4 regions of the Streptomyces sp. CNH287 genome follow, and region 4 is predicted to be linked to each of the others. Evidence: riboswitches for the same ligand, from Rfam matches in the RefSeq annotation. Region 4 holds a riboswitch; each other region holds the start of a gene.
What was found. Region 4 has a riboswitch for cyclic di-AMP ahead of H299_RS0122570 (peptidoglycan DD-metalloendopeptidase family protein). Riboswitches for the same ligand answer to the same signal wherever they lie in the genome.
Positions count from the first base shown of each region.

Region 1: linked by a shared signal. The riboswitch ahead of H299_RS0102655 (transglycosylase family protein) and the one ahead of H299_RS0122570 (peptidoglycan DD-metalloendopeptidase family protein) in region 4 are both predicted to bind cyclic di-AMP.
Region 2: linked by a shared signal. The riboswitch ahead of H299_RS0101280 (LysM peptidoglycan-binding domain-containing protein) and the one ahead of H299_RS0122570 (peptidoglycan DD-metalloendopeptidase family protein) in region 4 are both predicted to bind cyclic di-AMP.
Region 3: linked by a shared signal. The riboswitch ahead of H299_RS0120310 (M23 family metallopeptidase) and the one ahead of H299_RS0122570 (peptidoglycan DD-metalloendopeptidase family protein) in region 4 are both predicted to bind cyclic di-AMP.

Region 1 covers NZ_AUKQ01000003.1:615,525-622,736, forward strand. Annotated here, with positions in the region: gene H299_RS0102630 (alpha/beta hydrolase) at 1-449, opposite strand, end outside; gene H299_RS31795 (hypothetical protein) at 459-833, opposite strand; gene H299_RS0102640 (thiol-disulfide oxidoreductase DCC family protein) at 1,003-1,383, opposite strand; gene H299_RS0102645 (helix-turn-helix domain-containing protein) at 1,449-2,447, opposite strand; gene H299_RS0102650 (MFS transporter) at 2,503-3,801, shown strand; gene H299_RS0102655 (transglycosylase family protein) at 3,924-5,195, opposite strand; cyclic di-AMP (ydaO/yuaA leader) riboswitch at 5,201-5,385, opposite strand; gene H299_RS0102660 (oxidoreductase) at 6,038-6,991, opposite strand.
Region 2 covers NZ_AUKQ01000003.1:303,775-310,986, forward strand. Annotated here, with positions in the region: gene H299_RS0101275 (YfbK domain-containing protein) at 1-1,100, shown strand, start outside; gene H299_RS0101280 (LysM peptidoglycan-binding domain-containing protein) at 1,257-1,949, opposite strand; cyclic di-AMP (ydaO/yuaA leader) riboswitch at 1,953-2,109, opposite strand; gene H299_RS31530 (HAD-IC family P-type ATPase) at 2,737-5,169, shown strand; gene H299_RS0101290 (hypothetical protein) at 5,331-6,614, shown strand; gene H299_RS0101295 (hypothetical protein) at 6,611-7,212, shown strand, end outside.
Region 3 covers NZ_AUKQ01000020.1:41,166-48,377, forward strand. Annotated here, with positions in the region: gene H299_RS0120300 (M16 family metallopeptidase) at 1-242, shown strand, start outside; gene H299_RS0120305 (M16 family metallopeptidase) at 272-1,642, shown strand; cyclic di-AMP (ydaO/yuaA leader) riboswitch at 1,835-1,996, shown strand; gene H299_RS0120310 (M23 family metallopeptidase) at 2,010-2,882, shown strand; gene H299_RS0120315 (HPr family phosphocarrier protein) at 3,007-3,288, opposite strand; gene H299_RS0120320 (GNAT family N-acetyltransferase) at 3,415-6,255, shown strand; gene H299_RS0120325 (DUF5998 family protein) at 6,284-6,880, shown strand; gene H299_RS0120330 (alkaline phosphatase family protein) at 6,877-7,212, shown strand, end outside.
Region 4 covers NZ_AUKQ01000027.1:36,546-43,757, reverse strand. Annotated here, with positions in the region: gene H299_RS0122585 (FAD-binding oxidoreductase) at 1-419, shown strand, start outside; gene H299_RS37705 (hypothetical protein) at 568-1,131, shown strand; gene H299_RS0122575 (PP2C family protein-serine/threonine phosphatase) at 1,201-2,394, shown strand; cyclic di-AMP (ydaO/yuaA leader) riboswitch at 2,732-2,879, shown strand; gene H299_RS0122570 (peptidoglycan DD-metalloendopeptidase family protein) at 2,893-4,020, shown strand; gene H299_RS0122565 (PPOX class F420-dependent oxidoreductase) at 4,473-4,916, opposite strand; gene H299_RS0122560 (glyoxalase superfamily protein) at 5,063-5,395, shown strand; gene H299_RS0122555 (MOSC N-terminal beta barrel domain-containing protein) at 5,415-6,254, opposite strand; gene H299_RS0122550 (alpha/beta hydrolase family protein) at 6,298-7,212, opposite strand, start outside.

The DNA.
Region 1 (7,212 bases), on a different contig from region 4:
GCACCGTCGGTCTGGCCGTACGCCGTGCCGCCCTGCGGTGTCTTGCCCTCGACCTTCTTGCCTGCTGCCGGGAAGGTCACCGAACCATCGGACTCCACCGTGAACTTCGCGGCCTTCGCTTCCTCGAAGGCCGCCTCGAGCTTCTTCTTCACCGGACGGAGTTCTGCGGCGAACCCGTTGAGTGCGGCACGGATCAGACCGCATTCGACCTGCGCGTAGTGGTAGCTCTCCGCCAGTCTCCGCAGCCGCTTCTGAGCCGCGAGAGCCCCGTCGCCCGCCAGCCCCCCGGCCGTCGTCTCCGCCGGGTCCGGGCTGGGGAACGCCTTGGTGATGATGTCGTTGCTGAGGCGGTCCTTGCTCTCGCGGGCGGCGCTGCTGACCGCGTGGTATCCGTCAGCCGCCTGCTCGAATCGGTCCGGGTCGACCGCCCGCAGTATCGCGACATTCACCACCGCCGGTCACCGCCTGTCCGAGGCGCGGCCGACGGCGTCCGGTTCGGGTCTGCTCCGCTGCTGGGCGAAGGCGTCCCGCACGGCCTCGTCGTTCGTGTAGTGGTCGTGCCCTGCCTTGTTGAGCTTTCCCGCGAGTTCTCCCGATTCCCGGCGCAGCAGGTCCAGATAGCGTTCCCAGCTCGTGTGGACTGCGCGCTGGGCCGCCCCGGTCTCGAATCCCGTGACGGCGAAGGAGAAGGCGCTGAAGCCCTGCTGCTTCTCGGTCAGCTTCGCCGTGGCGCTCCGCACGGTCGCCTGGAGCGCGCCCACTCCCGCCGCCGCGCCGCGCCACGTTGCCCTGTCGGACCGCAGCCCGCCGGAATGGCCGCGGGGCTCGGTCACTCCGGGCGGTGGCGCCCCGCCCACGCCTGCCAAGTCCAGGATCGCTGAACGCTGTTCCTCTCCCACGCCGTGTCCTCCCCAGGCCGGTACGTACAGTCCGCCAACGACGGCGAGGGGCGTTCGTTACTGTCGGCCGCAGCGCTGGGCGGGGAGGCGGGAGGCGGGGAGGCTAGCGTCGGCTTGCCGGGAGTGAGCAGGCGGGGGTGCCGCCCGGGAGGCTGGAGCGGTTGTTGGCGACGAGGCGGTAGAGGGCGTGGCCGGGCCAGCGCAGGGGCGGCAGGTTGAGCAGGGCCCCCAGGACCGCCCATCCGCGGCCCGCGCTCAGCAGCAGTTTGGCGACGGCCCGAATGCCGCCGTACGCCGCGCCGTTCGGGGTGATCCACAGGATCTCGTGCTCGGCCCGCTCCTGGGTGGTGCCCAGTGCGTCCAGGTCCGAGAACTGCCAGGGGACGGCGTCGCAGCGGGGACGTATGCGGCGTTCGGTGAAGTGGACCGCGCTGGTGCAGAAGGCGCAGTCTCCGTCGTAGACGAGTACAGGTCGTGTCAGCATGCCCTCATGATGCGCCGGAGGGTGCCCTGCCTCTGGGGCGGGGCACCCTCCGAGGTGCGATCGCCTCAGCCGCCCCCGCACACCTCGTCCCCCAGCGTGCTCCGCCGGTACCGCACGCTCCTGCCTTCCCGTGCCCGCGCCGCCAGCCCCGCCTCGCGCAGTACGCGCAGATGCTGGCTGACCGCGCCCGCCGTCACCCCCAGCCGGTGCGCGAGTTCCGTCGTCGAGGACGGTTCGGCGAGCAGGAGCAGCAGCCGTGCACGCGGGGTGCCCAGCAGCCGGGCCAGTGCCTGGTGCCGGTCGTCCAGGGGCGGCGGGGCGATCGACTCGGCGAGGACGGCACGTCCGCGCGAGGGATAGAAGAGCGCGGGCGGCAGTTCGGGCGTGCACAGCGGCTGGGCGCCGCGCGCGAAGAGCGTCGGGGACAGCACCATGCCGCGTCCCGCGATCGGCACGCACCGCTGCCACCAGTCGCCCCGGCTGCCGGGCTGCCCGAGCCGCAACACCGCCCGCTGGCCGTCCCAGCCCAGCCGCGGATCGAGCCCCACGAAGAGCGCCTCCACGCCCTCTTCGGCCAGCACCCGTCCCCGGTAGGCCAGATCCGCTTCGAAGAGGGACTGCACCCGGCCCCACCACTCCTCGGCCAGGCACTGGGTCCAGTACGCCTCCAGGGCGTCCGCGATGCGTGCGAGCAGCCGGTCCGGAGCCCCGGAGAGTACGGCGGGCAGCGGCTCGTCGTCACCGTAGGCGTCCCGCAGCCCGGTGGTGAGGACCTCCGGGGCGGTCGCCCTGAGCAATGCCAGCTCCTCCACGAAGGTGGGCCGGGCGCGGCTCGGGCGCGGGGTGAGGAAGTCCGGTATCCACAGCCTGCGGGTGACCATGGCGTCGAGGATCTGATGGTCCTGGCGTCCGTAGGCCGGTCGCATCCGCCGCAGCCAGGGGCGCATGTGCGGATAGCGGACCGGGTCGCGCCACGCCCGCAGCGAGAAGGCGGCCTCCTGCAGCGGCGAGTACGCGAACGAGGTCCGCGCGAGGTCGTTCACGCCGAACAGGAACTCGATCATTGAGTGTCAGGCTAAAGGAGTACCGCACGCTGGCGGAGCCGTCTGGACTGTGGCGGTGACCACGTCAACCACCCCATCTGGGAGCACTCTTCCCGAACGTCCCGCACTCACCCGCCTGGGCGGATTCCTCCCGGTCGATCCGATGCTGCGCCGCCTGTCCCTGCTCACCCTCTTCAACGCCTTCGGCCGCGGCCTCTTCTTCTCCCTCTCCGTCCTCTACTTCACCCGGATCGTCGGTCTCTCCGCGACCTCGGTCGGCCTCGGGCTGAGCGTCGCCGGGCTGTGCGGGCTGGTCGCGGGGATTCCGGCGGGCCGGGCCTCGGACCGCTTCGGCAGCCGACCCACACTCACCGTGCTGTGGCTGGCCTGCGCCGCGGTGATGGCCTCGTACACGCTGATCACCTCGTACGCCGGGTTCCTCGTCGCGGTGATCTGCTACGCGGTCGTCCACCAGTCGGGCAACGGCGTACGCAACGCGTTCTACGCGGACGTCCTGCCGCCGCAGGTGCGGGTCGAGGGGCGGGCGCATCTGCGGACGGTCACCAATGTGGCGATGGGCGTGGGCGGTTCGCTGGGCATGCTGGCGCTCCAGGCCGACAGCCGGGGCGCCTACACCGTGGTCATCGTGGTCAACGCCGCCGGCTTCGCGCTCGCCGCGCTCCTGGTCCGGCGGCTTCCCGTCCGTACCACGGCTGCCGAACTGGCCGCCGAATCAGCCGAATCCGGCGATCCCGCCAGCCGCTGGCGCGCCGTACGCGACCTTCCCTTCCTCACCGTCACCGTGCTCAACGGCGTCCTGGCCCTTCAGTACAGCCTTCTGGAGGTCGGCCTCCCGCTGTGGATCGCGCAGCACACCGAAGCCCCGCGCTGGTCGGTCGCGCTGATCGCGATCCTCAACTGCGCGCTGGTGGCGCTGCTCATGGTCCGGGTCTCGCGCGGCATCGACGACCTGCCGCGCGCGGTCCGCGCGATGGGCCGCTCCGGTGTCCTGCTCGGACTGGCCTGCCTGGTCTTCGCGCTGACCGCCGGCCTCTCCCCGATGTGGGCGGTCGCCGTCCTCGCGCTCGGCGCGGTGGCCCAGGTCCTCGCCGAGGTGCTGGCCTCGGCCGGCGCCTGGAACATCGGCTACGGTCTCGCCGACCCCCGCGCCCAGGGCGTCTACCAGGGGGTGTACGCCACCGGGTCCTCCGCCGCGACCATGGCCGCGCCGGCCCTGATCACCTTCACCGCGATCGAGCACGGCACGGCTGGGTGGGTCTTCCTGGCCGTGCTCTTCACCGTCGCCGGTCTCGCGATCCGTCCGGCCGTTGCCTGGGCGGAACGCACGGGCGACTGGCGCGGCGACCCCACGTAGCCCCGGGGCGGCGCGGGCCCGGGTGGGGGCCGGGGATGCCGGAGGGCGCCGCGTCCCTGGGGTGGGAGGCGGCGCCCTTCGGTGTGGGGATCGTTCAGGAGAGGACGATCACGGGTGGCGGGTCAGAGGCTGACGCCGTTCGCGCGCAGGTAGGCGATCGGGTCGATGTCCGAGCCGTAGGACGGGCCGGTACGGATCTCGAAGTGCAGGTGCGGGCCGGTGCTGTTGCCGGTCGAGCCGGACAGGCCGATCTGGTCGCCCGCGCCGACGGTCTGGCCCGCCGAGACGGAGAGCGAGGAGAGGTGGCCGTACTGGCTGTACTTGCCGTCGGTGTGCTTGATGACGACCTCGTTGCCGTACGAGCCGCCCCAGCCCGCGGAGACGACCGTGCCGTCGGTGACGGCCTTGACCGGGGTGCCGCTGGGAGCGGAGAAGTCGGTGCCGGTGTGGCTGCCGCTGGACCAGCTGCTGCCGGAGGCGCCGTACTGGGTGCTCACGGCGGAGTCGACCGGCGCCTGGAAGCCGCCGGTGTTGCTGCTCTCGGCTGCCGGGGCGGCGGCCTGCTGCTCGGGTGCGGCCTCGGGCTTCGGCTCCGGCTTCGGCTTGGCCTGCGGGGCCGCGGACGTCTCGGCCTTGGGTGCGGCGGCCTTGGGCGCTTCGGCCTTCGGGGCGGCGGCCTTGCCGTCGAGGGAGAGCTTCTGGTTCGGGTAGATCAGGTTCGGGTTGTCCCCGACGACCTCGCGGTTGTCCTCGTAGACCCGCTCCCAGCCGCCGTCGACGCCGTGGGCGGCGGCGATCTTGAAGAGGGTGTCACCGGAGACCACGGTGTAGTCGGCGGCGGCCTTCTGCTGCGGCGCGGGCGCGGCCTTGGGGGCGGCTGCCTTGGGTGCGGCGGCCTTCGGCGCGGGCGCGGCCTCCTTGGCCGGGGCCTTCGGTGCGGGCGCGGCCGGGGCCTTCTCGGCGGCCGGGGCGGCGCTCTCGGCCTTGCCGTCCGGGTTGATGTCCGGGGCGCCGCTGTTCTGGGTGAGCCCGGCCTTGGGGCCGCACGACGGCCAGGCGCCCGGGCCCTGCTCCGCGAGGACCTTCTCGGCGATGGCTATCTGCTGTTCCTTGGTGGCCTGGTCGGCGGTGGCGGCGTACTGGGTGCCGCCGAAGCCCTCCCAGGTGCTCTGGCTGAACTGGAGGCCGCCGTAGTAGCCGTTGCCGGTGTTGATCTGCCAGTTGCCGGTGGACTCGCACTGGGCGACCTTGTCCCAGGTGTCGACCGAGGCGGCGTTGGCGTTGCCCGCGCCGATCAGGGGCAGGGCGATGCCTGCGCCACCGGCGGTGAGGGCGAGCGCGGCGCGCGCGATGCGCTGGGTACGGGGGCGGCGATGACGTCCGCGTGCAGACATAGTGGTGTTCCTCTCCTACGCCTGCGAGGTGAGCTGTCGGGTTCGGGCTGGAGTTGCCCGGACACGGGCGGGTGCGGCGGCTGTCGCCGCACCGTGGCGTGTCTTCACCCCAAGCCGTGGCCGGATGCCGTGCGGCACCGGACGCGGCGCTTACCTGGGTCCCCCGCTCCTGCCGTAGCGGTGACGGTGACTCCTGCGCCGGGCGGCAGGACTAGGCGTCCCGGCGAAGGCCCGCTGCTAAGTGCTGCGGGATTCGAAACGAAAACACAACCGTTTCGCCGCGGCAAGGAAGGGACGTTTATCGGACGCCGAATCCGGAAATCTTGGACCCGCTCACGGAACAGTGTGCGGTGGCGCGTTGTCTCTGCGTAAATTCGATCTTTGCTTGGGCAATGGCAAGTACGTCGCGGGCCAGGAGAGTTGACCGTGCGTGGACGGCGGGGCGGCGGTGGGTGACGAGTGTGGGTGGCCGGCTTTGTTAGTCACGTCACGGCGGATCGCAGACGTCGTCATAGTGCATCGAAAGGAAGAAAACGGACTAAAGGTACTTAAGGCTTGTGAGAGCCAAGTCACCGTCAATGCGTCGGATTCGGCAGGGCGTTCGTGCCAAAATGCCCCGCCGCTCGGCACGGGTGCGGGCCACCGTGCCTGTCGTCCGACGGCGGAAACCGCCCGGGTGAACGCGACTTGACCCTCGTAAGGGCTCGTGGAACCGCTCGGCCGCGGCGTGCTCCGCTATTCACAAAGGCATTGGGGTACGGCGTCAATTCCGGCCTTTCCGGCGTCGTCACCGGTTCAGCGGCGGGAACGGCAGGAACGGTGCGGGGAATAGCCGCAGGAGATCAGTCCAGCGCCGGGTAGAGGACTCCGGTCAGCCGCTCCGAAAGGGCCCACAGCCGGGCCGCCGCCGTCGCGTCACGGGCCCAGGGCGCCTGCCAGGAAGGCCCCGGAGCGCCGCGTACGCCCAGGAACCGGGGGCCCGTGAACGAACCGCCGGCCGCTTCGGCGGCGGTGGCCGCGTACAGCGTGGGCGCCGCCCCCAGTTCCGGGGACGAGCCGATCAGGCCGCTCGCGGACCGCATGAGCCGCTCGTGGCCGCGCCGCCCCGCCAGCTTGGCGCCCTGGGTGTGCAGCTCGGTCGCTGCGTAGCCGGGGTGTGCCGCGACGGCCCGCAGCGGGCGGCCCGCCGTGCGCCGGGCCAGCTCGCGGGTGAACAGCAGGTTCGCCGTCTTCGAGCGCCCGTACGCCTGCCAGCGCCGGTACGGGCGCGGCTCGCGGCCGGTGTCCGCCAGCTCACGGAGCGCGTCGGGGTCGATACCGGCGAGGAGGTGCGCGACGCTCGACACCGTCACCACGCGCGGCACGCGCCGCGCCGCCCCGGACTCCGCCGCCAGCAGCCGTTCCAGCAGCAGCCCGGTCAGCGCGAAGTGGCCCAGGTGGTTCACCCCGAACTGCGTCTCGAAGCCGTCGGCGGTCGGCGCGTACGGCACGGCCATCAGCCCGGCGTTGTTGATCAGCAGGTCCAGCCGGTCGTACGGCAGGTCCGCCGCGAAGGCCCGTACGCTCGCCAGGTCCGCCAGGTCCAGCGGCCGGAACTCCACGTCCGCCTCGGGCAGCGCCTCGCGCAGCCGCGCCACGGCCGCCGTGCCCCGCCGCTCGCTGCGGCAGGCCAGCACGACGCGCGCGCCGCGCCGGGCCAGCTCCCGCGCGGTCACCTCGCCGATGCCGCTGTTGGCGCCGGTCACGACCGCGACCCGCCCGCTCTGGTCCGGGATCTCCCGTGCCGTCCAGCCCATCGTGTGCCGCGCTCCTCGTCTCGCCCGCCTCCGGGCACACAGCGTAGGGCGCAGGGGCCGCGCGTCGGGCGGGCCGGGCGGGTGGTCGTACGGGCGGCACGGGCGAGGGCGAGGCAGGCGTCCAGGGTGCGGCAGGCGTGGACGCCGCCGGGCAGTTCGCCGGTCCCGAGCCTTGCCCCGCCGCCGTGGTCCGCCGCTGCTGCCCGGGAGCCTCAGCCGGT
Region 2 (7,212 bases), on a different contig from region 4:
GGCTGGCGACGAAGGAGGAGCCGCCGGGGGCCGCCGCGCGCCGGGCGCCCGCCGCGCTCACCTTCGTGATCGACGTCTCCGGCTCGATGGCCGAGCCGGGCCGCCTCGACCTGGTCAGGTCGTCGCTGAGGTCCGCGGTGGGGCAGCTGCGCGACAAGGACTCGGTCTCGCTGGTCACCTTCAGCGACGAGGCCCGCACCGTGGCGCCGATGACCCGGCTGGACGGCGACGGCCCGCGCGACGACATCCGCGAGGCCGTCGACGGGCTCCGGCCCGAGGACAGCACCAACCTGGCCGCCGGGATGCGGAAGGGCTACCAGGAGGCGGTGGACGGCAAACGCGCCGGCGCCACCAACCGCGTCGTCCTGCTCTCCGACGCCCTCGCCAACACCGGCGACACCTCGCCGGAAGCCATCCTCGACCAGGTCGCCGAACACCGCGCCGAGCACGGCATCACCCTCTTCGGCGTCGGCGTCGGCAGCGACTACGGTGACGCGCTGATGGAACGCCTGACCAACAAGGGCGACGGGCACACCACGTACGTCGCGGACAAGGAGGAGGCGACGAAGGTCTTCGTGGACGAACTGCCGCGCCACACCCAGCTGCGCGCCCGCGACGCCAAGGCGCAGGTGGTCTTCGAGCCGTCCACCGTCGAGCAGTTCCGGCTGATCGGCTACGACAACCGGATGGTGGCGGACGAGGACTTCCGCGACGACCGGGTGGACGGCGGCGAGATCGGCCCCGGCCACACGGTGACCGCGCTCTACGCGGTACGGCTCAAGGAGGGCGCCGAGGGCAAGGTGGCTACCTCCACGGTGCGCTGGCTCGAACCGGAGGACCGTACCCCGCACGAGAAGTCGCGGACGGTCGGCACGGACGCGCTGCGCGGCGACCTGTGGGAGGAGGGTGCGCCTGGCCTGCGGCTGACAGCCGTCGCCGCCTACTTCGCCGAATCGCTGCGGGGCGGGGAGCACGGGCTGCCCGGTGCGCCGACACTGCGCCAACTGGCCGGTCACGCCCGGGACATCGCCTCGCGCACGGAGGACGAGGAGGTCACGCGGCTCGCGGACACCATCGACCGGGCGGACGGGCTGGGCTGACGCCGGGCGGCCCGCCGCGGGGCGGGGCGGGCTGTTCGCCGCCTGCCGCGGGGCGGGCCGGGCCCGGACGGGCGCAGCCCGCGCCCCGGGGGGACAGAGCGCGGGCTGCGCGATCAGGGGCCACCGCGGGCCCGCCGACCCGCGGTGGCACCGGGCTCAGAGCGAGAGGCGCTGGCCCGGCATGATCAGGTCGGCGTCGCCGCCGATGACCGACCGGTTGTCCTGGTGGAGCTGCTTCCAGGTGGTGCCGTGAGCGTCGGCGATGGTGCCGAGCGTGTCACCGGACCGCACGGTGTAGTCGCCGCCGCCGGACTGCTGCTTGGCCGGCTGCTGGGGCTGCGCGGCCTGCGGCTCCGGCTGTGTCTCGGGCTGCGGCTGCGGTGCGGCCGGGGCCTTGGGCTGCTCGGCGCTCCCGCCGCCGCCCTCCTGGGCGCTGCCGGAGTCGCCGCCCGGGCTGACGTCCGCCGACGGGCCGCCCGAGGTGAGGCCCCCGGCACCCGCGCAGGCCCAGGCGCCCGGGCCCTGCATGGCGAGCAGCTTCTCGGCGACCGCGATCTGCGCTTCCTTGCTGGCCTGGTCGGCGCGCGGCGCGTACTGCGTGCCGCCCGCCGCGGCCCAGCTGGACTGCGAGAACTGGAGGCCGCCGTAGTAGCCGTTGCCCGTGTTGATGGACCAGTTGCCCCCGGACTCGCACTGGGCGACCTTCTCCCAGGTGTCGACCGAGGCGGCCTGGGCGCCCGTGGCGGACATCAGCGGCAGGGCGACGGCGGCACCGGTGACCCCGGCCAGCGTGGCGATGCGGACGGCCTTGGCCGGACGACGGTGACGGCCGCGAGCGGAAAAGAGCATGACGATCTTCCTCACCGACGCCTGCGAGGTGAGCTGTCGGACCCGGGCCGGATGAGTGCCCGCCCGTGCGCGGCTGCGCACGGTTTTCGCCCCTAGCCGCTCCCCGAAGGGCGCGGCGCTTACCTGGTTCCCCCGCTCCTGCCAACGGCGCTTGCGCGACGATTGCCCCCCCGGCCGCCGGCAGGATTCGGCGTGACGGCCCAGGGCGCCCGTCAGTTGACGAGCAGAGCGACCGTAAGCACACCTCCGCGACAGGTACAAAAACCGGCATCTGCCATCTATCGGCTCAACCGGAGGGCGGGAACCGGCGTCCTCGCAGGTGGTGCGCTCCACGGAGGAATGCGGCAGCCGGTCTGCGCGGCGGGTGGCGGGAGAGAAGCCTCACACCGTGGTACTACTCGCTCGGGCCCGACTCCGACCCAGGTACGGGGGGCGATGGATACCTGGGTGGCTGGCGGAAGATCACCCCGGCCGATTACTTTCATAGGGGTCCGGGGCGCCCGCGTACGACGCGAGCACCACCCCGCGCCCTCCAGCAGCACCGGCGCCGCCTGGCGCCACCACCCCGTATCACCTGGCAGCACCCGGCATCACCCGTTACAGACACCGCACGACCGCATATGAAGGGGCCCGCAGCGTGGCTGAGCAGCAGCTAGACACCGTCGGAGCGGAGGGCGCCACCAGCCCGCCGGCGGAAGCGGAGGCGCCGCCCGCGCCCGCCCACTCCGCGCGCGGCCTGACGAGCGCCGAGGTCGCCGAGCGCGTCGCCGCGGGCCAGGTGAACGACATGCCGGTGCGCTCCAGCAGGAGCATCGGCGAGATCGTCCGGGGCAACCTGTTCACGCGTATCAACGCGATCATGGGCGTGCTGTTCGTGATCATCATGTCCGTCGGCCCGGTCCAGGACGGCCTGTTCGGCGGCGTCATCCTGGCCAACACGCTGATCGGCGTCATCCAGGAGGTCCGCGCCAAGCGCACGCTGGACCAGCTGGCCATCGTCGGCGAGAGCCGCCCGCTGGTGCGGCGGGACGGCGTCGCGGTCTCGCTCACCGCCGAGCAGATCGTGCTGGGCGACGTCATCGAGCTGGGACCGGGTGACAAGATCGCGGTGGACGGCGTGGTGGCCGAGTCCGCCGACCTGGAGGTCGACGAGTCGCTGCTGACCGGTGAGGCCGACCCGGTGCTCAAGCAGCCGGGCGACACCGTCATGTCGGGCAGCTTCGTGGTGGCCGGCGCGGGCGCGTTCGCCGCCACCCGGGTCGGCCGCGACGCGTACGCCGCCCAGCTCGCCGAAGAGGCCAGCAAGTTCACCCTGATCAGCTCGGAGCTGCGTGCGGGCATCAACACGATCCTGAAGTTCGTGACGTACGCGATCATTCCGGCCGGTATCGCCCTGGTGATCAGCCAGCTGACCGTGGGCAACGACCAGGACGACATGGCCGAGGCGATCCGGCGCATGGTCGCCGGGCTGGTGCCGATGGTGCCCGAAGGGCTGGTGCTGCTCACCTCGGTCGCCTTCGCCGTCGGTGTGGTGCGGCTGGGCAAGAAGCGCTGCCTGGTCCAGGAACTGCCCGCGATCGAGGGCCTGGCCCGGGTGGACGTCGTCTGTCTCGACAAGACCGGCACTCTCACCGAGACGGCCATGGACGTCTCGCAGGTGCGCGCGCTCGATCCGGAGGCACCGGCCGAGGCCGTGCTCGGCGTGCTCGGCACCGCCGACGACCGGCCGAACGCCTCGATGCAGGCCATCATCGACGCCTATCCGGCACCCGAGGGCTGGACGGTCCAGGACAGCTCCCCCTTCTCCTCCGCCCGCCGCTGGAGCGGCGCCTCGCTCACGGAGCCGGGCGGGGACGGGTCGGGTGGGGAGGGGCCGGAGTCCGGCGGCCGGACGGCCACCTGGCTGCTCGGCGCCCCCGACGCCCTGCTGCCCGCCGGGCACCCCGTGCTCACCGAGGTGGACGAGCACGGCTCCCTCGGCCTGCGCGTCCTGCTGCTGGTCCGTACGCGGGCCACGCTGCGCGCCGTCATGGAGGAACTCCCGGACGCCGAGGCCGGGTCGGCCGACGCCCTGGAGCCCGTCGCCCTGGTCGTCATCGAGCAGCGGATACGCAAGGAGGCCCCGGCCACCCTGCGCTACTTCGCCGAGCAGGGCGTCCAAGCCAAGATCATCTCTGGTGACAACGCCCTCTCGGTGGGCGCCGTGGCCCGCGGCCTCGGCTTTCCCGGCGCCGAACACCCCGTCGACGCCCGCACCCTGCCCGAGGACCAGGAGGAACTGGCCGACATCGCCGAGCGCAACTCCGTCTTCGGGCGGGTGGGGCCGCAGCAGAAGCGGGCGCTGGTCCAGGCGCTCCAGTCGCGCGGGCACACCGTGGCGATGACCGGCGACGGCGTCAACGACGTGCTCGCGCTGAAGGACTCCGACATCGGCGTCGCCATGGGCGCGGGCAGCCCGGCGACGCGCTCGGTGGCCCAACTCGTCCTGATGGACAACAACTTCAGCGTCCTTCCCAGCGTCGTGGCGGAGGGGCGCCGCGTCATCGGCAACATCGAGCGCGTCGCGAACCTCTTCCTGACCAAGACCGTCTACTCGGTGCTGCTCGCGATCCTGGTCGTGGTGGCGCAGGTCCCCTACCCCTTCCTGCCCCGGCATCTGACCCTGGTCGGCTCGCTCTCGATCGGCATCCCGGCCTTCTTCCTGGCCCTCGCCCCGAACGCCGAGCGCGCGCGGACGGGCTTCGTGCGGCGGGTCCTGCGTTTCGCGCTTCCCGGCGGTGTGCTCGCGGCGCTGGCGACGTTCGGCGCCTACCTGTACGCCCGGAACGTCTACGACGGGAACCTCGAGGCGGAGACCTCCGCCGCGACGCTGACGCTCTTCCTGGTGGCCCTCTGGGCGCTCGCCATCATCGCCCGCCCGTACACCTGGTGGCGGATAGCCCTGGTGCTCACCATGGCCGTCTCCTTCGCCGTCGTGCTCGTGGTGCCGTTCGCGCAGGAGTTCTTCCAGCTCGAGCTGGTCGGCGTGGAGGCGCCCTGGGCGTCCGTGGCCATCGCGGCGGCGGCGGGGCTGCTGCTGGAGGTCACCTGGGCCGTCCTGCGGCGACGTACGCCTCAGTCCGACGGCCGGCCGGACGGCGGGTCCGACGGCCGGTCCGACGGTCCGGGCGGTGAGGCGGGCACCCCGGCCCCGGCCGAGAGCGCGGCCACCGGCGCCTGACGCGGGCGGCCCCGGCACCCCGGCACCCCGCCCGGCGGGGCGCCGGGGTGCGGCGCACCAGCCGGGCAAGGCGGCGTCCAGATTTCTGCAAGAAGTCTGCGACAGCCGCCGGGCACACCCCTCTGCGGATGAAGCACACCGACGTTCATGGGGGAAAGTCTGTGTCTGCCGTAACAGGGATCAACCAACCAGCTGTCGTTCAGCAGGGCCAGTGGGTGACCGCACCGGGCTGCAAGAGGCTGCTCGTCGTCATCCACACGCTGACCTACGCACAGCGGCTGCAAGAAGTCTTCTCATTGGTCAGGCGGGACCGGCGAATCCAGGTGATGTTCGCCGTCGCGCCGCACGCCTTCAGCGAGGGCGTGCGGCCCTACCTCCAGTCCCAGGGGATCGAGGCGATTCCCTGGGAGGTGGCGGTCGCCTCCGAGTTCGATCTCGCGCTGGCGGCCGGCTCGCGGGGGATCGAGCAGGTCCGGGCCCCGCTGATCCGGCTCTCGCACGGCGCGGGCCAGATCAAGCTGCTCCGCCGCGCCGACCCGCCGCCCGCGCCGCGCGAGCCCGCGCCGCATGGGCCGCAGCACACCGTGAGGCCGCGGACGGCGGGCATGGTGAGCAGCCAGCACCTGATGCACGACGGCAAGGTCGTACCGGCCGCGGTCGCCTTCGCGCACGACGACGATCTGGCGGGCCTGGCCGAGGGCTGCCCGGAAGCCCTGCCGGTGGCCACCGTGGTGGGGGACCCGTGCCACGACCGGATCGTGGCGAGCCTGCCGCGCCGCGCGGAGTACCGTCGCGCGCTGGGCCTGGCGGAGGGGCAGCGCCTGGTGGTCGTCGCCTCGACCTGGGGGCCGTCCTCCTCCTTCGGGCGGCTGGAGGCCCTGCTGCCCCGGCTGCTGGCCGAACTGCCGCGGGAGCAGTACCGCGTCGCCGCGCTGCTGCACCCCAACATCTGGGCCGGGCACGGCCACTGGGCGGTGCGGGGCTGGCTCTCCGGCTGCCTGCGCCGCGGACTGGCCCTGGTGCCACCCGAGTCGGACTGGCTGGCGCCGCTCATCGCGGCCGACTGCGTCATCGGCGACCACGGCTCGGTGACCGCGTACTCCGCGCTGACCGGCGCGCCGGTCCTGCTGGCCTGCTACCCGCACGCCGAGGTCTCCGCCACCTCGCCCGCCGCCCTGCTCGCCCTCGCGGCCCGCGCGCTCGATCCGGTGCATCCGCTGCCGGAGCAGCTCGCGTTCGCGGCGGCCGAGCGCTGCCCCCGGGAGTACGCGCGGGTCTGCGCCCGGCTGTCGTCCGCGCCCGGCGGCTTCGCGCGGCGTATGCGCGGCCTCATGTACCGGCTGCTGGGGCTGAGCGAGCCCGCCTACCCGGCCGAGACGGAGCCGGTGCCGCTGCCCGCGCCGCTGGACGCGCTCGACGGCCGGGAGTGGGGGATACCGGCATGAGGCGCGTACCCGACGCGGTGGGCGGCTCCGTGGCACAGGTGCACCTGTGCGGGGTGCCGCGCCCGTTCGCCGTCCGGCCGCCCCGGCGTACGGCGGCTCGCACGGCGGCTCGCACAGCGGCGGCTCGCGAGGCGGCGGTGCGTGCCGCGACCCGTACGGTCGTGGCGCGTACGGACCGCGCGGTCTGCGTCGCCACCGTCCGCGCCCTCGGCGTGCGGTGGACTCCACCGAGCGGGCCGCCGCCGCTGCGCGGCGGTGCGCCCGGCGGCTGGGGCGGCGACGTGCACCTGTGGGCGGAGCCCGGTACGCGCGGCGGCGACCGGTGGGCGGAGTGCGCGGACGTCCTGCACGCGGCGCTGCCCGCCCCGCCCCGCCAGGCCGGTCCGCGCGCGCAGGCGCTGCTGGCCCGCTATCCGGGGTCCCTGCTGGCCTCGGTCGCCCTGCTCCGCGACGGCGGCGCACTGGTCCGCGGCCGGTCCGGCTGGTCGCTGCTGGTCCGCCCCGCGCCGGGCGTGCCGGTGACCCGCGGACAGCGGCTCTGCCTGGTCTCGTTCCTGCACGGCTGGCTGGTGAGCGGGCGGCCGGTGGCCGCGCTGCG
Region 3 (7,212 bases), on a different contig from region 4:
ACGAACTGTGCCGGTTCGCCGTACTGTTCGGCGACCCGCAGCTGGCCCTCACCGCGGTACGCCGGGTGCTGGACGTCACGGCGGAGGAGGTGCGGGCGGTCGCCGCCGAGCGGCTGCGTCCGGACAACCGGGCGGTGCTCGTGTACGAGCCCACCGAGTCCCCCGAGCAGGCTGAGCAGGCCGAGCCCGCCGACGACACCGCGGAAGCGGACGAGAACGCAGCCGAGGAGACCGTTCAGTGAGCGAGAGCAACACCCCCGCGGGGGCGACGATGGATTTCCACCCCCGGCCGGTCGGCGGCGAGCCGACCCCCTGGGCCTTCCCCGCCCCCGAGCGGGGCACCCTGCCCAACGGGCTGACGGTGCTGCGCTGCCACCGCCCCGGCCAGCGGGTCATCGCCGTCGACGTCAACCTGCCCGCCCCGCTGGACGCCGAGCCCGCCGGGCTGGACGGCGTCGCCACCCTCATGGCGCGGGCCCTGACGGAGGGCACCGACAAGCACGACGCCGAGGAGTTCGCCGCCGAACTGGAGCGCTTCGGCGCCACCTTGGACACCCACGCCGACCACCCGGGCCTGCGCGTCTCCCTCGAGGTCCCGGTCTCCCGGCTGTCCAAGGGGCTCGGCCTCCTCGCCGACGCGCTGCGCGCCCCCGCCTTCCCCGACAGCGAGATCGAGCGGCTCGTCCGCAACCGGCTGGACGAGATCCCGCACGAGCTGGCCAGCCCGGCCCGGCGCGCCGCCATGGAGCTGTCCAAGGAGCTGTTCCCGCCCGAGTCCCGGATGTCCCGGCCCCGGCTGGGCACCGCGCAGACGGTGGAGCGGATCGACGCGGCGGCGGTCCGCGCGTTCTACGAGGCGCACGTACGGCCCTCCACCGCGACCGCGGTGGTCGTCGGCGACCTGACCGGCGTCGACCTGGACAAGGAACTGGCCGACACGCTGGGCGCCTGGGCGGGTTCGGCGGCCGAGCCGCTGCCGATGCCGCCGATCACCGCCGACGACACCGGCCGCGTCGTGATCGTGGACCGGCCGGGCGCGGTGCAGACCCAGCTGCTGCTGGGCCGGATCGGGGCGGACCGCCACGACCAGGTCTGGGCGGCCCAGGTGCTGGGCACCTACTGCCTGGGCGGCACCCTCACCTCCCGGCTCGACCGGGTGCTGCGGGAGGAGAAGGGTTACACCTACGGCGTGCGCGCCTTCGGCCAGGTGCTGCGGTCCGCGCCGGACGGCACGGGCGCCGCGATGCTCGCCATCAGCGGCTCGGTCGCCACGGAGGTCACCGGGCCCGCGCTCGCCGACCTGTGGCAGGTGCTGCGCACCCTCGCCGCCGAGGGCCTGACGGACGAGGAGCGCGACGTCGCGGTGCAGAACCTCGTGGGCGTGGCCCCGCTCAAGTACGAGACGGCCGCGGCCGTCGCGGACACCCTGGCCGACCAGGTGGAGCAGCACCTGCCGGACGACTTCCAGGCCCAGACCTACGCGCGGCTCGCCACGACGGGCACGGTCGAGGCGACCGCCGCCGCCGTCAGCGCCTTCCCGGCGGACCGGCTCGTGACGATCCTGGTCGGTGACGCGGCGCAGATCGCCGATCCGGTGCGGGAGTTGGGCATCGGCGAGGTGACGGTGGTCTCCGGCACCTGAGCCTCGGACCCGGCGCCGAAGCCCGCGCGGCCCCCGCCGTCCCACCCGGGACGGCGGGGGCCGCGCCGGTTGTGCCGCTCGGGCGCCACTGTGGCGTACGCGACAAACAGCCGGATTCGTTTGGCAGTTCACCCCGGCCCGCTCTAGCGTCGGTCCGGCTGTGCATCAGAAGTGCCCGCGACCGCGGCCGACGTACAGCCATCGCCGAGTCCCCCACGGCGCGAGCCAGGGGAGCCGGGGACCCAACCATGAAGTCCCTGGGGTGAATCGGGCGGCCTCCCGCGAGGCGGCCTGTAGGAGACCTTCCTGCTCCGAACCCGTCAGCTAACCCGGTAGGCGAGAAGGAGGGAAAGGAGTACGCCGCCTCATGGCGTTCACCCGTGCCACGGGCAAGCACCGACGTCCGGCCCGCGCCTCTCGCACGAGGGCGCAGCTGGCCGGAGTGGCGGGCCTCGCCACCGTCGGCGTCGTCGGCTCACTCGCGTCCCCGGCGCTCGCCGCGTCCCGGCCCTCGCAGGCCCCGGCGCCCGACACCGCCCCGGACACCCCGGCTCCGGCGGACACGCCGCTGCCGCAGACGCCCGTGCTCGGCGACTACCTCGCCGAGTCGCTCGTCGAACAGGCCCACACCCAGGAGGACGCCGCCGCCCGGACGGCCGTCGAGGCCGCCGCGAAGGCGGAGGCGCGTCAGCGGGCCGAGCAGGCGCGGGAGCGGGCGGCGGAGCGCGCCCGGGAGAAGGCGGCCGAGCGGGCCGCCCGGTCCCGCCCGGCGGAGACGCGTGCCGCGCGCAGTGCCCCGCAGGAGCCGGCGGCGCAGCGCCCCGCGGCGGCCGGCGGCTACGTCCTGCCGGTGGCGGGCTCGTACGTCTCCACGCCCTACGGCGTGGGCGGCGGCATGTGGTCCTCGGGCACCCACACCGGGGTCGACTTCCACGCCGCCTCCGGCACCTCCGTACGCACCGTCGGCGCCGGTGAGGTGGTCGAGGCGGGCTGGGCCGGAGCGTACGGGAACAACGTGGTCGTCCGGCACCAGGACGGCACCTACACGCAGTACGGGCACCTGTCGTCCGTGGCGGTCACGCCCGGTCAGCAGGTCACCGCGGGCCAGCAGCTGGGCCTCTCCGGCAACACCGGCAACTCCCAGGGACCGCACCTGCACTTCGAGGCCCGCACGGGCGCGGAGTACGGGTCGGACATCGACCCGGTCGCGTACCTGCGCGGGCACGGCGTCGCACTCTGACCGGACCTGGCGCCTGACCTGACCTGACCGGCCCTGGAGCGTACGAGGGGCCTGCCGTGTGGACCGCGCCGGGGCGAAGTGCCCGGTACGGTCCACACGGCAGGCCCCGCCGGTCCGCCGCGGCTCAGACGGTCTCCGGCAGTTCCTCCAGGCCCTCGGCGACGAGCTTCGCCAGCCGGTCGAGCGCCACCTCCGCGCCGTCGGCGTCGGACGCGAGGATGATCTCCTCGCCGCCCTCCGCACCCAGGCCCAGCACACCGAGCATGGACGCGGCGTTGACCGCGCTGCCGTCGCCTTTGCGGACGGTCACGGGGATGCCCGCCGCGACGGCCGCACGGCAGAACATCGAGGCGGGGCGGGCGTGGAGACCTTCGTCCCAGCCGACGGAGACACGGCGTTCAACCATGGTTCAGCCCTTCGGATCGTAGGTTGTCTAGACCAGTCTCGCATGTGGTCGGCCGCGCCCCCGCAGGTACCCGCTCCGCCGTGCCGCGCCCGGTCCGCCCGCCCGTCCCCTCGCTACCCTGAACCCATGCGGACCCCGGCGGAACGTGCCTACCCCACCCACTGGGAAGCCGACGTGGTGCTGCGCGACGGCGGCACCGCCCGGATTCGGCCCATCACGCCCGATGACGCCGACCGGCTGGTCGCCTTCTACGAGCAGGTCTCGGACGAGTCGAAGTACTACCGCTTCTTCGCGCCCTACCCGCGTCTCTCCGACCGCGACGTGCGGCGCTTCACGCACCACGACTACGACGACCGGGTCGGGCTGGCCGCCACCATCGGGGACGAGTTCATCGCGACCGTGCGCTACGACCGCATCGACGCGACCGGCCGTCCCGCCTCCGCCCCCGCGGACGAGGCCGAGGTGGCCTTCCTCGTCCAGGACGACCACCAGGGCCGCGGGGTGGCGTCCGCCCTCCTGGAGCACATAGCCGCGGTCGCCCGTGAGCGCGGAGTCCGTCGGTTCAGCGCCGAGGTGCTGCCCGCCAACGCCAAGATGATCAAGGTCTTCACCGACGCGGGCTACTCCCAGCGCCGCAGCTTCGAGGACGGCTCGGTCCACCTCACCTTCGGACTCGAACCCACCGAGCAGTCGCTCGCGGTGATGCGCGCCCGCGAGCAGCGCGCCGAGGGCCGCTCCGTACGCCGCCTGCTGGCACCCGCCTCCGTCGCCGTCGTCGGGGTGAGCCGCACGGCGGGCGGGGCAGGGCGCTCCGTGCTGGAGAACCTCCGGGCCGCCGGCTACACGGGGCGCGTGCACGCGGTGAACAGGTCGGCCGGGGCAGGCGCGCGGCTGGCGGGCCACGAGGCCCACCGCTCGGTGCGCGACATCCCCTCGGGCGTCGACCTCGCCGTCCTGGCTGTGCCCGGCCGCGAGGTGCCCTCCGTCGTCGCCGACTGCGGTGAGCACGGCGTGCAGGGCCTCATCGTCCTCGCCGCCGACTTCACCCGGGAGCAGCAGCGGACGCTGGTACGGCAGGCCCGCTCGTACGGGATGCGGGTCATCGGGCCCAACGCGTTCGGGCTGATCAACACCGACCCGGAGGTCCGCCTCAACGCCACACCCTCCCCGGCCGTGCCCGGCCGGGGGCGCATCGGCCTGTTCACCCAGTCGGGCGCCATCGGCATCGCACTGCTGGCCGGGCTGCACCGCCGCGGTGCCGGGCTCTCGACCTTCGTGTCGGCGGGGAACCGGGCGGACGTCTCGGGCAACGACGTCCTCCAGTACTGGGACGACGACCCCGACACCGACGTCGTGCTGATGTACCTGGAGTCGATCGGCAACCCGCGCAAGTTCACCCGCCTGGCGCGGCGCATCGCCACCCGCAAGCCGGTCGTGGTCGTCAAGGGCGCCCGGCACAGCGGCAGCGCGCCGCCGCCCGGCCACGCGGCCCCCGCCTCCCGCACGCCCGACGCGACGGTCTCCGCGCTGCTCCGGCAGGCCGGAGTGCTCACGGTGGACACCGTCACCGAACAGGTCGACACCGGCATCCTGCTCGCCGCCCAGCCGCTGCCCGCCGGGCCGCGCGTCGCGATCCTGGGCAACACCGAGTCCCTCTGCCTGCTCAGCTACGACGCCTGCCTCGCCGACGGGCTGCGACCGCTGCCGGTGCGCGACCTGACCACCGCCGCCACCCCCCAGGACTTCCGGCACGCCCTCCGCGCGGCGCTGGACGACCCGGGAGCGGACGCGGTTGTGGTCACCGTCATCCCCTCCGTCGACGACAGCCACGTCTCGGAGCTGGCCGCGGCGCTGCACGCGGCGGTGGCGGAGTCGGCGGACGGCGCGGCCAAGCCGGTCGCCGTCGTCCACCTGTCACTCGAAGGGCTGGACGAGGCCCTCGTCGGACACGGCATCCCCACCTACCCGGCGGCCGAGCGCGCCGTACGCGCCTTGGCCCAGGCGGTCCGGCACGCCGCCTGGCGGTCCGCGGCCGGTGCTCCGGGCCGGGTGCCGGAGTTCGACGTCGACGAGTCGGCGGCGGCGGAGCTGCTGGCGCGTGCCACCGGGCGGCCGGCCGCGGCGGACGGCCCCCACTCGGCGGCGCAGGCGGCGCAGGCGGGCGGCACGGCCCCGCCCGGCGGGCCGGAGGCCGCCGCCTCCCGCCGCACCGTCCAGCCCGCCGCCCCCCGCGAGGCGCCCGCGACCACCGCCGCCGCGCTCGTCCCCGAGCGCGTGCGCAGCCTCCCCCTGGAGGCGCCCGACGTCGCCGCCCTGCTGGCCCACTACGGCATCCCCGTCCAGCCCACCAGCCCCGCGGCCACCCCCGCCGCCGCGGTCGCCGCCGCCGACCGCCTCGGCTATCCGGTGGCGCTCAAGACCACCGCCCCCCACCTGCGCCACCGCGCCGACCTCGGCGGCATCCGGCTCGACATCACGGGCCCCGACGAGCTGCGGCGGGCGTACGCGGAGATCACCGGAGCCCTCGGCGCGGCGGCGGAGCTGCGCCCCGTCGTCCAGGCCATGGCACCGCGCGGCGTGGACACCGTCATCCGGGCCGCCGTCGACCCCTCGATCGGCGCCGTGCTCTCGTTCGGCCTCGCGGGCACCCCCTCGGAGCTGCTGGGGGACACCGCGCACCGGCTGGTGCCCGCGACCGACCGGGACGTCGCCGAGCTGGTGCGCGCGATCCGCTCGGCACCCATCCTGTTCGGCTGGCGCGGCGCTCAGCCGGTGGACACCGCAGCCCTGGAGGACCTGCTGCTGCGGGTCTCCCGGCTCCTTGACGACCACCCGCAGATCGTCGCCGTGGACCTGGAACCGGTGGTCGTCGCGCCGCGCGGCCGAACGGTGCTGGGTGCGGCGGTACGTGTCGCGGAGCCGCCGCCCCGGGACGACGAGGGCCCCCGCAGCCTGCCTGCCTACTGAGGGCGCGGTGCGCCGTAGGATGGTCCCCATGGCGAAGACCAGTACGACGACCCAAGGGCTGCGCGCGGCCATCGAGCGCAGCGGCTACTACCCGGCTCTCGTCGCCGAGGCGGTCGAGGCGGCCGTGGGCGGCGAGCCCGTGGCCTCGTACCTGGTGCACCAGGAGACGACGTTCGACTCCAACGAGGTCCGCCGCCACGTCACCGTGCTCGTGCTCACCGGCAACCGCTTCATCGTCAGCCACACCGACGAGCAGCCCGCGGACGGCACCTCCGCGTCGCCGTCCGCCACCACCTCCACGGAGTCCGTGAAGCTGGAGCGCATCTCCTCCGTCGTGCTCTCCAGGGTCGTGGCCGACCCCGAGTCGTACACGCCGGGCACCCTGCCGCGTGAGGTCGTCCTGACCATCGGCTGGGGCGCCGTCTCCCGGATCGACATGGAGCCGGCCAGCTGCGGCGACCCCAACTGCGAGGCGGACCACGGCTACACCGGCTCCAGCACCATGGACGACCTCTCGCTGCGGGTGAGCGAGGCGGGCGACGGTCCCGAGACCGTCCGCCAGGCGCTGGCGTTCGCCCAGGCGCTGTCCGAGGCCACCGCCGCCCGTCCGGGGGCCGCCAGGTGAAGCCGGGCGACACTACGGGCCCGGCCGCCACGGGTCCCGCCGCACCGGCCTGGCCCGACGAGCCGGCCCCGCTCGATCCGGGCACCGCGCCCGTCCCGCGCTACGGCCACGGCTCGCTGGCCGATCTGCTCCCGGCCATCGCTTCGGGGCAGGGGGTACCGGAGTTGCGCACGGGGCTGGTGCTGGAGCCCGCGGACCGCGCCTGCGTCTTCCTCGTCGACGGGATGGGCTGGGAGGCGCTGCGGGCACACCCCCAGGAGGCGCCGTTCCTGCACTCCCTGCTCGGCACCTCCAGCAACGGCACGGGGCAACCGCTGACCGCGGGGTTCCCC
Region 4 (7,212 bases):
ACGGCTCCTCGGGGTCCGCCGGGTTCGACGTCGAGGAGGTGCGGGAGTTCGTCGAGCGGGCCGGATACGAGGCGCCGGTGATGTGCGTGGTGCAGCTGACCCACCTCGGCGGCGCGCTCTCCCGTGCGCCCGGTGCGGGCAACGCCGTCGGCAACCGCGATGCGCGGTACTCGCTGAGCGTCCTCTCCGGAGGCGCGGGGGAGTTCGACGCGCCCGCCGCGGCAGCCTTCCACCGCACGCTGCTGGAGCGGCTCAAGCACCGGAAGGAGGGGCGCATCCTCAACTTCCTCTTCGGTGAGCCGGATGCGGGCGAGGTGCGCGACGCGTACGAGCCGCAGGTGCGGCGCCGGCTGACCGAGATCCGGCGGCGGCACGACCCGGACGGGCTCTTCCGCACGCCGGCCACCGACCTCTCCTGACGGCGGGCCGGGGCGGGGTGGGCCAGGGTGCGGGCCGGGGCCGCGCGGGGTCCCTGCCCGGCCCGCCCCGGCCCGCCCCGGCACCCGTCCGGGTGACGCGGCTGATCTGGCCGGGTGACCGGGCCCGCCGCGGGTCGTTGGTCACGTCATGGCAGTGATGCTGAAGCAGTTGAAGCACTGGACGGCGGCCCCTGATGGGCAAGAAGAAACGGTTCCGCGCGGCCCGGCCCGCTCCCTCGGATCGCCCATCTACGAGGCCCTGCTGAACGAGTGGTCGCGGGCGGGCCGGACCCTGCCGGGCGAGGGCGACCCACCGCGTGGCCGCGCCGCCGGGCACGCCCGCAGGCACGACGCGTACGGGAGATACGACGCGCCCCAGCCGGGTGAGCAGTACGACGCGTCCGAGCAGTACGACGCGTCCGAGCCGTACGACGCGCCCGCCGCGTACGACCCCCGCGAGGCGTACCCCGTCCCCGTGCCCGTCCATGCCGCCCCGGTCCGTGCCGCGCTCCCCCCGGACCGGAGTGCCGAAGCCGAGCCCGGGACGCCGCCGCCCACGCCGCCCCCCGCACCGAGCCCCCCGGCCCAGTCGCTCCCGCTCCCGCCCCGCGCCGCGCGGCCGGTCTCCCGGGTGCAGCAGATCAGCCCGCTCGGCCCGGCCGTGCCCGTCAGCCCGCGCGAGCCCGCCTGGGAGCGCGTCGGCACCTTGTGAGCCGCCACCCGGAGCAGCGCCGGGCAGGCTCGGGTCGCCGTCGGGCGGACCGGCGGGCAGATTGGGACGGTGACGCACGAAACGGGCGGCGGCTGTACGGGCCGCGGCAGTACGGTCGATAACGGCACGAGCGGCGGCGCGCGCGGCAAGGGCCCCGGCGCCGTGCCGGGCGGTGCCCGTACCGCCGGCCCGGTGGTGCCGCGCCGCTACGACCGCCTGCTCCCCGTGCTGCTGATCGTCGCCGGAGTGGTCGTCGACCTCTCGGTGCCGCCCCAGTACACGCCCGCCGCGCTGTTCGCCGCCGCGCCGGTGGTCGCCGCGCCGCTGTTGTCCGCGCGGGCGACGGCGGCGTGCGGTGCGCTGGCCGTGCTCGTGCTGGTCACGATGCTGTTCGTCGCCGGGGCGCCGGACGAGGGCGACTCCGTGATGCACGTGGCCACCGTGCTGACCGTCTCGGGGCTCGCGCTCGGCATCAACCGCCTCGTTCGGCGCGGCGAGCAGCGGCTCGCCTCCGCGCGCGGCATCGCCGAGGCCGTGCAGCTCGCCGTGCTGCCGGTGCCGCCCGCCCGGATCGGCGGCCTCGACGTGGCCGCCCGCTACGAGGCCGCCCAGTCGGACGCCCGGATCGGCGGCGACCTGTACGCGGTGCAGGAGACGCCGTACGGCACCCGGCTGATCGTGGGTGACGTACGGGGCAAGGGGCTGGGGTCGGTGGAGGCGGTGGCCGTCATCATCGGGGCCTTCCGCGAGTCCGCCGAGGAGGAACCGACTCTGGAGGGGGTCGCCGCGCGGCTGGAGCGGGCGCTCCAGCGGGAGGGCGGCAGGCGGCGCGACGTGGAAGCGATGGAGGGCTTCACCACGGCCGCGCTCGCGGAGGTGCCCGCCGGCTGCCCGGGACGGCTGCGGATCGTCAACCGCGGGCATCCCCCGCCGCTGCTGCTCGCCGAGGGCGCCGCCCGCTACCTGGAACCGTCCGCGCCCTCACTCCCGCTCGGCATGGCTGACCTGGCCCGCTGGCCGGACCGCGCGGACGAGGCGCGGCTGCCGCCGGGCGCGCTGCTGCTGCTCTACACGGACGGCCTGTCGGAGGCGCGCGACAACGGCGGCGAGTTCTACGACCCGGGCGGGCGGCTCCAGGGCCGCCGCTTCGGCCATCCCGAGGCGCTGCTGGACGCGATCGTCGCGGATGTGCGGGTGTTCACGGGCGGTGACTCGGGGGACGACATGGCGCTGCTCGCGGTGTGCCGCCGTCCCGGCGGGTGAGGCGGGCCGGGCGGGTTCGCCGTGAGGGTGACGCGCTGTAGGGGCGCGCGGTCGGCAAGCGGGCCTGACGTAAGGGCCGTACGGGCCGGACGCGGCTGACCAGGGGCGGCGCGGAAGGAGCGACGGTGTGAGGAAGGGATCTCGGCCGCCGACGGCTTGCCCCAATTGCCCAACACTGACAGCTAAGTCCAGGCCAATGGAGAGTCAAAAACCCGGGAACGACTTGGATTCTCAGCCGCAAGTCTATTAACGTTCGATAACGCAGCGCGGTCGTCACTGCCGTCACGAGAGACGGCACCGTGCGCCGTCGCCTAATCCCGCAAGTGCGGCATCGCGAGCAACCAGCACGCGATACCACCGCGCAGAGGGAGCCGGGGAACCACCACTTGGGGTGAATCGGACACGTCCCGCCCATGGACGCGCCCGTAGGAGACCTTCCTGCTCCGAACCCGTCAGCTAACCCGGTAGGCGAGAAGGAAGGAAAGGAGAGCGCCCCGAGTGGCGTCCAAGACGTATGCCCCCGAGCCCTCGTACGACCCGTACTACGAGGTGGACGACCGCGGTTACCGCTCCGGCGACAACTACGGCGGGTACGGCACGCAAACGCTCTCCGAGTCCCCGGCCCCGGCCTACGGCCCGGACCGTGACGACTCCCTCCAGGAGTGGAACCCGACCGAGGACTCCATCCGTCCCGTGCGGGGCCGCCACCGGGTGGCCAAGCAGCGCGGCGGCATGGCCCGCAGCGGAGCGGTGCTCGGCGTCGGCGTGATCGCCGCGGTCGGCGCCGGCGGCATGGCCTCGGCCAGCGACAAGTCGCCCGCCCCCGTCTCGATGCCGGACCTCTCCGTCATGGAGGACCTCCCCGGCGTCGGCAGCCTGGTCTCGGACGACGACGAGGACGCCTCGGACGAGACCGTCCAGGCGGCCTCCCAGGCCCCCCTCAGCTACGCGGCGCTCAGCACCACCGAGGCCGAAGCGGGTCAGACCGACCCGGGCGAGGCGCTGCGCGCCCGCATCCTCGAACAGGCCGCACAGCAGCAGACCGAGGCCGACCGCACCGCCCGCGAGGACGCGGCGGCAGCCGCCGCCCAGAAGGCGGCGGACGAGGCTGCGGCCAAGGTCACCGCCGAGGCGAAGGCGGAGGCGGAGCGCAAGGCCGAGGCCAAGCGCAAGGCGGAGGCGGAGGCCAAGCGCAAGGCGGAGGCCGAGCGGCTCGCCAAGCTCGCCGCCAGCTACACGCTGCCGACCTCCAACTACCAGCTCACCTCCGGGTTCGGCGCCGCGGGCGGCATGTGGCAGAACGACCACACCGGCCAGGACTTCGCCGCACCGACCGGCACCCCGGTCAAGGCGGTCCACAGCGGCACGATCAAGGAAGCGGGCTGGGCCGGCTCGTACGGCTACCGCATCGTGCTGCAGCTGGATGACGGTACGGAGATCTGGTACTGCCACCTCTCCTCCATGCAGGTGTCCGCCGGTGCCGACGTCAGCACGAAGGACGTCATCGGCAACGTCGGCTCCACCGGCAACTCGACGGGCCCGCACCTCCACCTCGAAGTCCTGCCCGGCGGCGGCGACGCGGTCGATCCGCTGGCCTGGCTGCGCGGCAAGGGCCTCAGCGTCTGACGCGTCCGGCGCGCCCGGTACGCCAGGCGCGCCCGGTACGTCCGGTACGTCCGCGGATGGGGTACGTATGGCGCGTCGGCTGCCGCCGCCCCGTCCGGACGCCCCGTCCGGACGCCCCGCGGCACCTGAACCACAGATCACGGCCCGACCCCCCACATCCCGTACAGGGACCGAGCCGCCGCCCCGAACCGACCGGGCGCTGTGCCCCTTTACCTCAGCCCCGGCGAGCAGGAGGGGACGGGGCGGCGGCCCTCGGGGAGGTCCGAGCGGCCCGCCCGCCGGCGCTGCGCCCCACGCCCGGCCGCGCCGCCGCGCTCCCCTCCTCGCGCGTCAACGCCCCGCGCGTGCCCGCGCGGGCACCCCTGCCCCGGCGGCCCTGGTGGACTACCCCCCGACACCAGGGCCGTCGGTCCGCCCGCTCCCGCCGCCTTCCGAGCCCGCCGGTGCGCGCCTCAGCGGCGCGGCTGCCCGTACGCCCGCTCGACCCGCAGCCGTACGACCTGCCGCCGGTCGGCGACCATCGCGGCGCGGTACTCGTCCCAGTCGGGGTGCTCGCCCTGGATCGCGCGGTAGACCTCGATCAGCTCCTCGACGGCCGCGTCGCCTGGCCGGGCCGCGACGGCGGACAGCTCCGCGGTGCCCTCGGCCACCGTCCAGGCCCAGCCGTCCGCGCTGGTCACGTGGTAGCTCGCCCGCGGGTCACGTGCCAGGTTGCGGGTCTTGGCGCGGTCCGCGGTGACGGAGATCCGGAGCAGGCCGGTGGCCGGGTCGTAGGTGTGGTTGACGTTCGAGAGCTGTGGCCGCCCGTCACGCTTCAGGGTGACCAGCACCCCCCGGTCGTACGCGGTGAGCAGCGCGAGCAGTGCGTCCTGCGCCTTTGTATCCGGTGCGGTCACGGTCGTCCTCTCCTGGAAGGCGGGTTGACGCGTCCCACGGTGCCACGGTCCGGCCTCGGCCGGGGGCCTGCGGGGTGTGGGCGGGGCGTACGCGGGCCTGGCCGGGCGGTGCCCGGAGCGCTGCGAGAATATGGGGCATGGACGATTTGAACGAAGAGGTCATCCCCATCCTGCACGTCACGGACGCCGCCGCCGCGGTCCGCTGGTACGGGCGCCTCGGCTTCGGCAAGCGCTGGGAGCACCGTTTCGAGCCCGGGTTCCCCGCCTTCGTGGAGATCGCGCGGGGCCGGGTGCGGCTGTTTTTGTCCGAGCACCGGGAGGACGCGCGGCCGGACACCCTGATCTACCTGCGGGTCCGCGATGTGGAGGCGCTCGCGGCGGAGTTCGGCACGGAGACCCGGACGGCGCCGTGGGCGCGGGAGATCGAGCTGACCGACCCCGACGGCAACCGGCTGCGGATCGGCACCCCGACCGAGTGAGCGCGCGGGGCACGGCAGTTCAGAACTCGGAGTCGCCCCACGCGGTGACCGTCGCCTCGTCGCCCACCGACACCTTGCCGGGCCGCAGCACCGAGAACTTCGCGCCGAACGCGACGCCCCCCTCCGCCGCCCGCCGGTAGTCGGCGAGCGTACGCAGCGGCTCCGGGCCCGCGCGGCTCCCGGACCGCTGCTCCACGGTGGTGACGGCGCAGCGGATGGCGAGCTTCGCGTAGCCGAACTCGGCGCCACCGGCCTCGATCCGGCGTACCCGGTCCTCCGCGTGCGGTTCGGCGTCCTGGTCCGGCCAGCCGTCCACGACGATGTTCGGGCGGAAGCGCGCCATCGGCAGGGGCGCGCAACCACGCGCCGCGAGCCGCTCGTTGAGCAGGGCGAGGCTGGGCAGCGACAGCAGGTGCAGCGCGGAGCTGTCGGCGAAGCCGCTGGTCCCGGGCGTCTGCCCGTCGGTCACCCGGTTGTGCTCCGGCGGCACCCGCACGAGTCTGCTGGGTTCGCCCAGCACCGCCGACAGCCACGCCGCCACGGCGTCGCCCTGGTCGATGCCCTGGTACGGCTTGCGGAACATCTCGACCGCGCGCCGGGGCCCGTCCGCCGCCACCTCGATGCGCAGCGGCTCGGCCTCGGGTGCGCGCAGCGTGAGCCGTTCGCCGCCCGCCTCGGGCTCCGGCCGGATCACGGCCAGCCGGGGGCTGCGGCGCTGGCTGCGAAAGACGCCGTCCTCCGAGATCACCAGGAAGCTGCGGTCGTGCGCGAGCCCCGCCCACGTCACGGCCGCGTCGCGCAGTGCGACTCCGGCGCACCCTTTTACCGGGTAGGAGATCAGCTCCGTAATTCTGGCCACATCCGCAGCCTACGGGCTGGGCCGGTGCGCTTCCGCGCCGCGCTCAGCGGGCGAGGTCGGCGAGCGAGAGCAGCAGGTGCGCCGACTCCGGGTGGCAGTAGTCCGAGTGCGCGCCGACCGGGCTCCACCATCGCCCGCGCCGAAACCGCGAACCCGCCTCGACATTCACGATCCGGTGGTCCAACTCGGCCCGCCGGTACGGGGTTTCCGTGTCGTGCAGCGGCACGACGCCGACATGCTCGGCCGGCCGTACCACCCCCGCGTACCCGATGCCGGGAGTGCCCTCGGCCATCCGGTGCCACAGGCCCGTAGCCCGGTCCGCGCGGGATCGGGTCAACACGATCGGCCCGTTGACCGGGGCGTCGTACAGGAGGCGAGGGAGGCGTTCGGCGAAGATGCCGGGCGAGGCGGCCATCTGGAAGACGAGCAGCGAGTCGACCGCGTACGGGTAGCGCGGGTCGGCGCGCTGCCAGCCGAGCACTCCGGGACGGGAGTCGGCGGCGGCCTGCACCGCCTGGGTCAGGAAGCGCCCGCCGAAGGAGTGCCCGACGCAGTGCAGGTACTGGCCCCCGGCCGTACGCAGCGTCGGCGGGCCGCCGGGCAGGCGCCGCCGTTCGTTGAGGTAGCCCAGCAGCTGGGCGAGCACCTCGGCCGCGCGGCCCTGGGTCGTCATGGCGTGCGCGCGGTCGCGGATGCGGCGGTAGCCGTGCGGCAGCGGGCTGCTCATCGACGGCCAGCGCACCACGACGTAGTGCGCGTCCCAGCGCGGCAGCGCCGGGTACGCGCCGGGGCGGCGCGCGTACTGCGCCTCCACCAGGTCGAACAATCGCTGCGCCGAAGTCAGCGCACGTGAGGGTGTGTTGCGCCAGCCATGGACGAACACCACGATGTCGGTGGCCCCTTCGGGCACCCGCAGCCGGTCGGCGAGGAAGCTGCGTACGGCGGCGGGCGGTACGGG